Regions from separate parts of the Sporomusa termitida genome, predicted to be linked through region 2. Evidence: riboswitches for the same ligand, from Rfam matches in the RefSeq annotation. Region 2 holds a riboswitch; each other region holds the start of a gene.

Region 1 (4,213 bases), 2.3 Mb from region 2:
CATCTTGTCATACCGGCCGCCACCGCAGAGCGGGAAGCCCAGGCCGGGTGTATAACCTTCCAATACCATGCCGGTATAATAATCAAAATCACGAATAATCCCTAAGTCAAAATTCACATACCGGTCAACACCGTAGCCGGCCAGCAGCCTGCGGATATCGGCCAGATTGTCCAGAGCCCTGCGGCTAAGGTCATTATTTACCAGCCGGCAGGCCTTGTTCAGCATTTCCTCCTGCCCATGGAGCAAAGGGATTTGCTGCAGCAAAGCCTGTGCACCCCGGGTCAAGCCGCTTGTCGCCAAGATTTCACCAAGTCCTACTAAATCCCGTGATACCATAGCGCATTTGATCTGCTGCTGACACTGCGGGGTTAACCCGCTCTCAGCCATAAGGCCGTTGATAAAATCCACCTGGCCTAAACTGACCTGAAAATTAGCCAGACCTGATTCCAGCATGGTTTCCACGGCCAGGGCCACCACCTCGGCATCAGCCGCCGGGCCGGGCGCACCCAAGAGTTCAACCCCGGCCTGATAAAATTCACACTGCCGGCCGGCCTGAGCCTGTTCGTGGCGGAATACATTGGTCAGATAAAACAGCCGCAGCGGCAGCGGCCCATCCTTCAGCCTGGTCGCCGCCACGCGGGCAATGGGCGTAGTCATATCCGGTTTAAGCACTAAAATACGGTTGTTGTTATCAAAAAACTTAAATACATGCTGGTGCATATCACTGCCGGTACCGACCGTAAGGGTTTCAATATATTCAAACGTTGGGGTTACCACTTCATCATAGCCCCAACGGGAAAATAGTTCAGCCAGCGAGCCTTCGACAATCCGCTTCTGCTTAGCTTCCCGCAGCAGCAGGTCCCGGGTACCGTAAGGGATTTGCGGTACAAACTGATTTTTGCTCATAACTACACCCCCTTTTCGTCAGCCTTATTTCCCTCTAAATGGCCCAATACTGCCTTGTACCCGTCGGCACCATAATAAAGACAGCGTTTTACCCGGCTGATTGTCGCTGTACTGGCACCGGTCGAGGCCACAATATCATCATAAATGACCCCTGCTTTTAATAAGCGAGCCACTTCCAGCCGCTGGGCCATGGCTTTGATCTCGCCGATTGTACAAACATCCTCAAAAAACTGATAACATTCCTCTTCAGTTTGCAGCGACAAAATACCCTTGAACAACTGATCTGTCAGTTCATCTTTCAATTTGGGATTTACCGGCATGCTATGCGCCTCCCTGTAATACTTGCTATTGATATGCTTAGTTCGCTGTTAACCCGGATTTTCCTTCTTTAATCCTTTTTATCTTTATTTAATTAAAATAGGTTATATAATAAAATTTGTCTTCTTCACGTAAATAATACATTAATAATCCTGTTGACAGATACATTTTGCCATGTTATCATAAATTTTGTAAATTAAATATACTCATCAAGAGCTGGCTGAGGGAATGGCCCTATGACGCCGCGGCAACCATCGCGCAGGTGAAACGGTGCCAATTCCAACAGGATTAACTCCTGACAGATGAAGAACTGGACAACCAGCCTCTTCACACTGTCGGAGAGGCTTTAATTATTGGCCATGGAGGGAGGACCGCAAATCACTTCTGCCTGCTGTCAACAACCACATTATATTTTTATCCGGGAGGAATAATGTATGAAAAAAATTACCTTATTACTGATTACAGTCTTATTGGCATTATCCGCGTTTATCAGCGGCTGCGGCGGCAAAGAGACCCCGGCGCCGGCAGCTGTGGAAAAAAAGACGGTTAAGGTTGGCGCTACCGCTGTACCGCACGCCGAGATTCTCAATGTGATCAAGCCGGTTTTGGAAAAAGACGGAATTAATCTGGTTATTGTCGAAATGAGCGACTATGTCCGGCCGAACATTGCCGTGGCCGAAAAAGAGCTTGACGCCAATTTCTTTCAGCACATTCCTTACCTGACAAAATTCAGCAGCGAGCGTAATTTGGATCTAACCTATACCGCCGCCGTACATATCGAGCCAATGGGCATCTATTCCAAGAAAATCAAAAGCCTGGATGAGCTGCAAAGCGGTGCCCAGGTTGCCATTCCTAACGACCCTACCAACGGCGGCCGGGCGTTAGCCCTTTTAGAAAAAGCCGGCATTATTAAACTGAAAGACGGTGCAGGGATTAATGCCACGGTAAAAGATATCGCAGAAAACCCCAAAAACGTTAAAATCAGCGAACTGGAAGCTCCCCAGCTGCCGCGCGCCCTGGACGACGTTGCTTTAGCGGTTATCAATACCAATTATGCCCTGGAGGCAAAACTGGTCCCGGCCAAAGATGCCCTTTTTATTGAGCAGAAAGACTCGCCTTATGTCAACATTCTGGCCGTCCGCAAAGGGGATGAAACCCGCCCTGAAATTCAAACGCTGACCAAAGCCCTGACTTCTGAGGAAGTTAAAAAATTCATCAACGAAAAATATCAGGGCGCCATTGTCCCGGCCTTCTAACCAGTAGTAAAAAAAGGCTTGCACCCTTTCGCAGAGAAAGAGGCGCAAGCCTTTTTTGGGTCTGCCAGAACTCATAAATGAATTCTGTGGAAATAAGAATTTATAAGTTTTGACAGGCTAACAGTCCTATAGACTGCAGGGAACCAAGATTCAATGCCGGACTTGAGCAAGGGGAAGGGGCCCCCGTAACCCCGGTAACCCACCGGCCATTGCCGGAAAAAGCGTTCCGCAGGAGAAAAGCCGGGCGGTATTCCGTTAAAAAATCCGTCTGTTTGAGCGCAGCGAGTTTACGGATTTTAGGAATACTGTCCGGCTTTTCAGCTTTTGGAGGCTTCGGGCCTAGACCTTTTGTTACTTTACTATGAAAACATCTCCTATGTGTCAGAAAAAAAGGGCGCACAAATACAAGCCTTATAGTCTAGGGCCCAAAAATTTATGGTATGTAGGCAATTAGGCCGTAGCTGTGGTGGGGAGCTCCCAACCCAAAGCCGCTAATTTTTTCAAATATGATTGTATTTTCTTCTCCCGGTTAAATCGATTGTAATACTCGGAACCTAACTCTCGATAAGGAACGCCTGTTTTTAGTATGTGGTAGATCGCTATCAGTAGGGAATGGGCGACAGCTACGGCGGCTCTGCTCTCCCGAATGAGCTGGACAATATGTGGTTCAAGCAGGAAGTCATATCAATTTTGGGGTCGAGTTCTTAGCTCAAAAAGTATCGACCTTATGCCACACTTTAATTATACGACATTGTTTTCGTTTATGGTGATGCTACTGCGCGCGTTGCATCTGATTTTGGGGCGATGCCAAAAGTAAAATTATTCCCTTGTATTTCAAAAGTAACTGCTATACGCACAGCCTGCAAGACCACGTCAGGGGTTTTCTTGTTGCATTCAACGCGCCACAACACCATAGAGAAAAATATCGGCAATATTATTAGCATTCGCCTCAATCGAATCGGCCTGGGCATCGACAAAGCCCTGAAAAACCATCATTACGATGACACTAAACAGCCCGTGGGCCGCTTTATGCACATCACACGGGCGAATAGCCCCCTGCTCAATTCCGGCTTGCAAAATCGTTTCCAGTACGCCAATGGTATGGACAAATCTTTCCCGGTATTTTTCGCGCTGGGCCGCAGTAAAATTTGTTGATTCCTCATGGCCCAGACCGCGCATTTCATGCATGAGCACCCGCCATAAATCGGCATTAGCGACATAAAACTCTAAAAACACCTTGATCACTTTTTTTATTTTGATGAGCGGCACTTCATCAAGACCGGCCAGCCGGTTGAGCTCAGTTTCAAATTTTGCGCTGCGCTCTTTGACCAGGGTATAAAAAAGCTGCTCTTTACTGGCAAAATAATTATATACCGTGCCTTTGCCGGTATCCGCCATGGCAATAATCTCATCCACAGTGGCCCGGTGATATCCCTTATGGGAAAAAACAGTATAGGCGGCATCCAGTATTTGCTGTCGTTTCATATGGTTCCTCCTGTCACCCTGCCCACGTTAGCCTGGAAATAATCAGCGCCACCATCCCGATGGCTATCGCTAATTTGAAGATAAGACCCAATGCCTGACCGACAACAATGCTTTTTGCCACCCGTCCAGCCTTTTCCCGGTTGCCTGTAGCCGCATATTCTGCCAGATAGCCGGCGGCAAAAGAACCGCCGACGGCCCCGGCAATGGAACCCAGGCCCGGCATTATCCCCGTACCAAGGATCCCGCCG
Region 2 (4,213 bases):
GACTGAATGGTGTAGCTAAAGTCGATGCTAACACCAGTCTTGGTCTGCGATTGGCATCAGGCACGACGAAATCAGGTACGAAATATAAGTATTCCAGCGGAACTTTTACCAGCTTTGGCTCAAACGCAGCCGCCGATGATAATAAAAATAACGTTACGCTTGACCGGATTTTTCTGACTAGTACTATTGGCGCCGTGCAAACTACGGTTGGCGCCCAGGAACTGAAGCTGGGGACAACCGGTTTCATTGTGGACAGCGGCGGTATCAGCTTTGACGGTATAAAATTCGCAACTGCGGTCGGGGCAGTTAAGCTTGTCGGCAACTGGGGCCGCCAGCAAAAGAACGGGTCAGCCGGCACCACGATTGATGTCGCCTCATTGGAGGCTGCCGCCAAACAGGGCAAACTAAATTATGGCACCGGGTACGCCACCCTTAAAGACCGGGGGAATGTACATACAACCCTGGCGGAATACCTGCACGGCAATGCTAAATATCGCTTTGATGACGGTTTTTCGCTGGGCGGCGAGTATGTTTATAACCAGCAAGCCGATTCAGATAAGACGGCCTGGACAGCTATCGCCACAATCGGCAATCAGGAGATTGTGGCCAAAGGCCAGAACAATATAGTTGTAAAATACTACCATGTTGATAAAAACTCGATCAGCAGACTAACCTCCTATAGCCTGCAAAGCAAGGCTGGAGCAGGGATTACTGAGGCATTTTCTGATGTGAGAAATTTAAAAGGCTTAAACGTTGCTTATAATTACGGATTTAGTAAAAACCTGAGAGCCTATGTGGCCTATCAGAAGCTGACTGACAAAGAGGCTGCTGCTGGTGATGACCGCGGTTATCAATATTATCGGGCGGCGGTTGTAGCCAATTTTTGAGGTATTAAACCGCTGGCGGCGTGCAAACATAATATAAGAAAAATAGAGTCAGAGACTGGTCTCTGGCTCTATTTTCAAATTACCGCTGTTAATCCAGGGCCTGAGCCAAATCGGCAATGATGTCCTCAACATCTTCAATGCCTACCGACAGTCGCAGCAGACAGTCGCTGATGCCTAACCGCTGCCGGATGTCTGCCGGGATATCGGCATGGGTTTGGACAGCCGGAAAGGTAATCAGGGATTCAACACCGCCTAAACTCTCGGCAAACTGGAGGACTTTTACTTTACGCAGCACCTGCGCCGGCAAGCGCGGATGGTCCACGACAAAAGAGAGCATGCCGCCATAACCGGTAGCCTGCGCATCTTGTATATCTTTACCGGGATGATCGGGCAGCCCCGGATAATACACCTTGGTAACACTGGGGTGAGCGGCCAGCCATTGGGCGACAATCAAAGCATTTTCTTCATGCTGACGTAAGCGAATGGCCAGGGTTTTTAAGCCGCGCAGCAGCAGCCAGCTGTCCTGCGGTCCGAGGATAGCGCCGGCAGCATTTTGGATAAAGCCAATTTTTTCACAGAGTGCAGCGTCTTTGGCTACGACCAGGCCACAGATAACATCATTATGGCCTGATAAATATTTGGAACCACTGTGCACGACGATGTCGGCGCCAAGGGTTAACGGCCGTTGGAGATAGGGGGATAAAAAAGTGTTGTCAACAATAACATGGATGGGATTCTCGCTGCTGTTCCGGGCGAGAGCAACGATGGCTTTTATATCGGCGATTTTCATCAGCGGATTTGTCGGCGTTTCCAACAGGATGGCTTTGGTTGCCGGCTGCAGCGCCTGCTGTACCTGGTCGAGATCGCCGGTATCCACAAAAGTGGCAGTGAGGCCAAACTGATTAAATAATTTGTCCAGAATGCGGTAGGTACCGCCGTAACAGTCTTCGGTTATAATAACATGATCACCGGGCCGGTACAGCATAAGTATCGATGTAATGGCTGCCATACCTGAGCCAAAGGCAAAGCCGGCATGGCCTTCTTCCAGGGTTGCCACTGCCTCTTCGACTGCTTTACGGGTTGGATTCTGCGTGCGCGAATAGTCGAAGCCGGTACTGCGGCCAAGCTCGGGGTGGCGGAAGGTGGCTGTCTGATAGATCGGTGTACTGATAGCACCGGTAGTTTTGTCACTAACCAGTCCGGCCTGAACAACTTTAGTAGCAAATTTCATAGTGATCATCTCCTGTTTTAATAATGATTTAGAAAAACTTGGCTTGTGACAAGTCTTGTAGGACGCCGGCAGAATCCACCTGTGCCCTTTAGGGCATAAATTTTTCTTATCCCTTAGATTATAGCTTTGCATTTTTATACATTTTGATGGGGGCAAGAAAAAACAGCTCTTCCGCAAGAAGAGCCGCCTATATGCGCAGATAACTCATCTTCCGGATTGCTCCGCTGGATTTAGCACCTTGCATAAACGCCGGTTGCCGGGTGTCATAGGGCCAGTCCCTCGACCACTCTTGATAAGTTTATATTGAATTATTGGTTATTATTTTGTCATAGTTATTATCATTTGTCAATAGACATTTGTTACTTGGGCGATGTTCTTTTTGTTGACGTCAGTCCAAAAACCAGATATCATAATTGCAAAAGGGTACATCTGTTTTGGGGAATATAGGGGAGGACTGAGCATATGACGGATGTGTGCGATATCCAGACACTAATTAAAAAAGCCGAAATAACCCATGAACTTACAAAGTGCGAAATTGTTGCACTGTTAACCGATAATCAATATGCAGCAGAATTCTTCGCTGCTGCCGACCGGGTGCGCCGGGAATATGTAGGGGATGAGGTTCATCTGCGTGGTCTCATCGAATTCTCTAACATCTGCAAACAAAACTGCCTGTATTGTGGTCTGAGGCGTGATAATAAAAAGGTAGACCGGTACCGGCTGGATATCGATACAATTATTGATTTTGCCGGCAAGGCAACATCATACGGCTACCGCACCGTGGTATTGCAGTCCGGCGAAGACGAATGGTTTGATGTTGATACGATGGTTACCATCATTAAGAAAATTAAGCAGCTTGGTTTGGCAATAACGGTTAGTGTGGGTGAAAAGCCCCGGGAAGTGTACCAGGCTTACCGGGAAGCCGGGGCCGACCGGTATCTGCTCCGCATTGAGACTACAGACAAAGAACTGTACGAGAAATTGGACCCGGGAATGAGCTGGGATAACCGGGTACGGTGTCTGCAGGATATAAAAGAACTGGGCTTTGAGCTGGGGACCGGCTGTTTGGTTGGTATTCCAGGCCAGACAATAGAGTCCTTGGCTGACGATATTCTTTTCTTTAAAAAGATGGATGCTGATATGATCGGGGTAGGGCCGTTTATTCCTAACCCGGATACACCGCTGGCCGCTGAAGCCGGCGGTACGTTCGACCTGAGCACCAAAGTCATGGCCATGACCCGTCTGTTGCTGCCTGATATTAATATTCCGGCGACAACGGCCATGGAATCACTCCATCCTCAGGGGCGCGTGCTGGCACTGCAGCGTGGTGCTAATGTGGTTATGCCCAATGTTACCGAGGGTGAGTACCGACAGATGTATCTGTTATATCCGGGGAAAATATGTATAAATGATACGCCAGCCCATTGCCGGGGGTGTATCACCGGCAAAATTCAGGGTATTGGCCGGCAAGTGTCTGGGACGTATGGATTCCGGCAAAAACATGCCTAGCACTAGTAGAGCCAAATGGAGGAAATATCAATGACTAAACAGGGTCCTATGAGTACAGGCAAGCATTTCTCTGATGCCGGTCTTGCGCTTATTGAACATGCGGTGCGAGATATTAGCTTTGGCTCGCTTACTTTAGTAGTCCAGGATTCAAAGGTAATTCAAATTGAAAAACTGGAGAAAATCCGGATTTGTGAGCATCAGCCAAAAGCCAGCGGCAAAACTGCAGTAAAGGCAGCAGATGGCGCTGCTCTGCGGACGCGGATTTTACAGTCTGTCAGTGGCATGGAGTACGGGAAGGTTGCCATCCAGATTCAGTCAGGACAAATTATTCAGGTGGAGCGGACCGAAAAATACCGGGTAGGTAAATTTACCGGACTCCATGGTGAAGGAATTTAAGCGTTGACACCTATAGAGTAATATGCTATCATGATTTACAAATATGGTACTCAGTTACCTGAGCCCATTACAAGCGTTATGTGCTGATCAGAAATATACTGAAGGCCAAGGTTCGATAGGCGAACCTTGGCTTTTTATTTCCGTTACAGCCTTTCTACAATCGCCGCAGGGAGGGGGATGGATGGCAGCA
Region 3 (4,213 bases), 1.5 Mb from region 2:
GCTGAGCGGCCTTGTTTTTGGGGAGGGTTTGCTCAATCTGAGCAGCCGTTTCCCGGCTGACAGCCAGGTCAATAATGGTTGTCACACTGGCTTTGCCCCGTTTGCTGACAATATCGGCACTGATAATTAGTTTATGCTGTAAAAAGAATTTTATCATAGCCGCCGGGTCACTCGTCAGTTTGGCAAGGTCGGTCAGGGTGACAGGACCATGTTCATATATGTAGGTAAGCAGCGTCCGGAATTCTGCCGGCTTTTTGCTTAATAAAACAGCTGCCTGCTCAAAATCAACGCTGGCCGGGGCTTGATAGGCCTTCTGGGTTTTAATGCCCGACTGACCGGGGATAAATAAGCGCATGGCTTCGCTTAGTGAACACAGATAATAATCACTTAACCATCTGGCCGTGTTCAGCATATTACTGTCAAACCAGGGCACATGATCCAAAATCTCAAGAATTGATTTCAAGCCTTCGGTTTTTTCCGGTTCCAGGCTAATGATAAAACCTTCCACCTTACGGTTACCAAAAGGCACAAGCACCCGGCAACCTACCTGCACATTGGCTAAATGGGCCGGAATCGTATAAGAAAACGGTTTATCAAGGCTGCGGGCCGGAATGTTAACAATAACTTGAACAGTATTTGACATGTTTTCACCACTTATTACCGAATAAAGAGAAGGGGACTGTGCTAGTCCCCTTTTTAATTATTAAATAGATATTCGCTTTTTAATTGTCAAATACCTGCTGGCGGTTGTCCGGGTCATGAGCGGCCATTTCCCAGTCAACCCCAGTGTCCATTGGCAAACGTTTAAAAAAACGTTTAGTCCGGTGTCGGCGCAGCGGCGAAAAACGAAGCTTCATGATAAGCACTTCCTAACTCTGAATAGAGTAGCCAAGTGATTGCAACGTTTCCTCAATATAGCCGCTGGGGGTAACTGCTTCGTCATGAGTAACTGCAACCTGATGGGTGGTTAAGGACACCTTCACTGAGGAGACACCATAAAGATGGGACAAAGTATGCTCAATACGATCCCGGCAATGGTCGCCTTTCAGGCCGCCAACACGGTAGATGGATTGTTTGGTATTTTTCTGTGTAGCCAATGGAATACCTCCCTTGTTACTGAATTGAGTGTCCACAATTGTTAGTATTACCATTGGTCAATAATTAATTAGTTATAGATTGGCTTCTTTGCGCAGAATTTCCGCTTTGTCGGTCTGCTCCCAGGGCAGGCTGACATCAGTGCGGCCAAAATGACCATAGGCAGCAGTCTGACGGTAAAGCGGACGCCGGAGATTCAGGGATTTAATGATACCGGCCGGTCTTAAATCAAAATGCTTGTTGATGAGTTCAACTATTTTCGACTCGGAAATTTTAGCAGTACCGAACGTTTCCACCATAACCGAAACCGGCCGGGCAATGCCGATGGCATAGGCCAGCTGGATTTCGCATTTATCGGCTAAGCCGGCGGCAACTACATTTTTGGCAACATAACGGGCCGCATACGCCGCGGAACGGTCAACCTTTGTTGGGTCTTTGCCCGAAAAAGCGCCGCCGCCGTGCCGGGCCATGCCGCCATAAGTGTCGACAATGATTTTTCGGCCTGTTAAACCGGCATCGCCTTGCGGCCCGCCGACCACAAAACGACCGGTTGGGTTGATATAATATTTTGTTTTGGCATCCAATAGTTCTGCGGGCACGATCGGGACGACGACGGCGGCGATCAGATCCTTTTCAATTGTTTCCCGGTCTGCTTCCGGGCTGTGCTGAGTGGACACAACGATAGTATCAATACGCACCGGTTTGCCGTCTTCATACTCAACCGTAACCTGGGTCTTACCATCAGGACGGAGGTAACCGAGCTCACCGCTTTTACGGACCTCGGACAGCCTGCGCGCCAGCTTATGGGCTAAAGCGATTGGCAGCGGCATATATTCAGGCGTTTCGTTGGTCGCATAGCCGAACATCATCCCCTGGTCACCGGCACCAATTGCTTCAATGGCATCCATGGCGCCCTGTTTTGCTTCTAAGGCTTTGTCTACCCCCAGGGCAATGTCCGGCGATTGTTCATCGATCGAGATTAAAACACCGCAGGTTTCGCCGTCAAAACCATATTTGGCCCGGGTATAGCCGATACTCTTGATGGTTTCGCGGACAATCTTGGGAATATCTACATAGCAATTCGTGGTAATCTCTCCCACTACGTGCACTATACCGGTTGTTACCAAAGTCTCGCAGGCCACCCGGGCTGACGGGTCATGGGCCAGAATAGCATCAAGTACACTGTCGGAAATTTGGTCAGCTATCTTATCCGGATGGCCTTCCGTGACAGATTCAGATGTAAAAAGCACACGTTTTTTTTCCAAGATCATTATCCCTCCCAGTTTATATTTTAAGAAAAGGTTTGGCTTGTACCAAGCCCTTTAGGACGGTGGCAGAAGCCGCCTGTGCTTAGGGTATAGGCGTTTTTATGTCCACAGAATTTATTTATAAATCCTGGTAGACTAAAAAAAGAAAACCCCCGCAAGGGGGCGTGATTTTTCTTTCACTCCCATCTTACGGTCTTGCCGCCGGAATTGGCACCGTTTTTAGCCGGATACTGCTAAATGGTTGCCGCGGTTTCATCGGGCCAGTCCCTCCACCAACTCTTGATGAGTATAGAGTATGCAATTTTCATATCAAATTTTAATCGAATTAATAAAAAAAATCAAGTAGAATTTGTCAGCATTGCACAAATTTTGTCTAAAATAATTTCTGCAACCTGTTGTTTGCTTTGCAGGGGCAGTGCCTCCACCATGCCGTTTCTGTGAACAAGTTTCACAATATTGGTGTCCAGGTTAAAGCCGGCCCCGGGTAAAGTGACGTCGTTGGCCACGATCATATCCAGGTTTTTCTTGCGCAGTTTTTCCTGGGCATGTTCAATCAGCCCTTCTGTTTCAGCCGCAAAGCCAATTAATAGCTGTCGCTTTTTCCGCTGGCCCAAATCGTACAGGATATCCGGGTTTTTGACCAGACTCAGGGTTAGTGTATCGCCGGTTTTCTTTATTTTTTGCTCGGCCGCCAGTTCAGGCCGGTAGTCGGCAACCGCCGCTGCTTTTATGACGATATCAACGGCGTCAAAGTCAGCCAGAACCGCATTGTGCATCTCTGCCGCTGTTTCTACCCGTTTTATGGTAATTCCCGGCGGCACAGGCAACCCGGAAGGTCCGGAAATTAAAATAACCTCAGCACCGCGGGCTGCTGCTGCCTGGGCCAGGGCATAGCCCATTTTACCGCTGGAACGGTTGCCGAGATATCTGACAGGGTCAATGGGTTCCCTGGTGCCAGCGGCAGTAACCAGCAGGCGTTTCCCCGCCAGCTCACGGCGGGGGTGCAGGATTGACAGCAGATTTTCCACAATTGCTGCCGGTTCGGGTAACCGGCCGGGTCCTTCGATGCCACAAGCCAGCATACCTGAGGCCGGTTCCATAATATGATAGCCTAAGCTTTTTAACTTGGCTAAATTTTGCTGGGTGACCGGGTTGAGAAACATATTTGTATTCATCGCCGGTGCGAGCATAACCGGCGCCGTAGTGGCCATGACTGTGGTTGTAAGCATATCGTCCGCAATACCATTGGCTATTTTGCCAATGGTATTGGCTGTTGCCGGGGCAACTAAAAACAAATCAGCCCGCGAAGCCAGAGCGATATGCTGGACATTCCACGTTTTGGGTTCTTCCCACATATCGGTGATAACCGGATTGCCGCTGATTTCCCGGAAGGTGAGCGGCGTGACAAAAGCGGTAGCGGCTTTTGTCATAATAACATAGACATTACAGCCGGCCTTTTTTAAACGGCTGACAACATCTACTGTTTTATAGGCAGCAATGCCGCCGGTAACGCCTATGACAATCGTTTGACCTGAGGACATGATTTCCTCCTATTTAATGCCGGTTTTGGTACGTTCATAGGTTATTTTCCGCTGGGCTATTTCCTCCAGGGCCATTGTTACAGGTTTATTGGATTTCGACTCTGCTGAAGACGGCTTTCCGTCCATGATTTCCCTGGCCCGTTTGGCAGCAAGCACCACCAGTGTGTATTTACTATCAACTTTCGCTACTAAAGCATCTAAAGACGGATTAATCATTAGGTTTTCCCCCTAGCCTTTACTTGCAGGTTTGCCTATACACTTTGAACGGTAGAGGCTGTCAATTAAATCAGTATTGCGTTCGGCCCGGTA

What was found. Region 2 has a riboswitch for S-adenosylmethionine ahead of SPTER_RS02905 (trans-sulfuration enzyme family protein). Riboswitches for the same ligand answer to the same signal wherever they lie in the genome.
Region 1: another riboswitch for S-adenosylmethionine. It lies ahead of SPTER_RS14165 (MetQ/NlpA family ABC transporter substrate-binding protein); the one in region 2 lies ahead of SPTER_RS02905 (trans-sulfuration enzyme family protein).
Region 3: another riboswitch for S-adenosylmethionine. It lies ahead of metK (methionine adenosyltransferase); the one in region 2 lies ahead of SPTER_RS02905 (trans-sulfuration enzyme family protein).

What each region holds. Positions count from the first base shown of each region.
Region 1 is NZ_CP036259.1:2,993,663-2,997,875, forward strand. It holds gene hisZ (ATP phosphoribosyltransferase regulatory subunit) at 1-906, opposite strand, end outside; gene SPTER_RS14160 (YerC/YecD family TrpR-related protein) at 909-1,226, opposite strand; SAM riboswitch class I at 1,428-1,533, shown strand; gene SPTER_RS14165 (MetQ/NlpA family ABC transporter substrate-binding protein) at 1,659-2,480, shown strand; gene SPTER_RS14175 (TetR/AcrR family transcriptional regulator) at 3,375-3,965, opposite strand; gene SPTER_RS14180 (DUF456 domain-containing protein) at 3,979-4,213, opposite strand, start outside.
Region 2 is NZ_CP036259.1:662,184-666,396, forward strand. It holds gene SPTER_RS02900 (S-layer homology domain-containing protein) at 1-887, shown strand, start outside; gene SPTER_RS02905 (trans-sulfuration enzyme family protein) at 976-2,118, opposite strand; SAM riboswitch class I at 2,320-2,417, opposite strand; gene hydE ([FeFe] hydrogenase H-cluster radical SAM maturase HydE) at 2,581-3,627, shown strand; gene SPTER_RS24995 (YezD family protein) at 3,658-4,023, shown strand.
Region 3 is NZ_CP036259.1:2,146,457-2,150,669, forward strand. It holds gene priA (primosomal protein N') at 1-643, opposite strand, end outside; gene SPTER_RS25635 (hypothetical protein) at 723-857, opposite strand; gene SPTER_RS09900 (heavy-metal-associated domain-containing protein) at 870-1,097, opposite strand; gene metK (methionine adenosyltransferase) at 1,170-2,360, opposite strand; SAM riboswitch class I at 2,543-2,652, opposite strand; gene coaBC (bifunctional phosphopantothenoylcysteine decarboxylase/phosphopantothenate--cysteine ligase CoaBC) at 2,702-3,904, opposite strand; gene rpoZ (DNA-directed RNA polymerase subunit omega) at 3,914-4,120, opposite strand; gene gmk (guanylate kinase) at 4,133-4,213, opposite strand, start outside.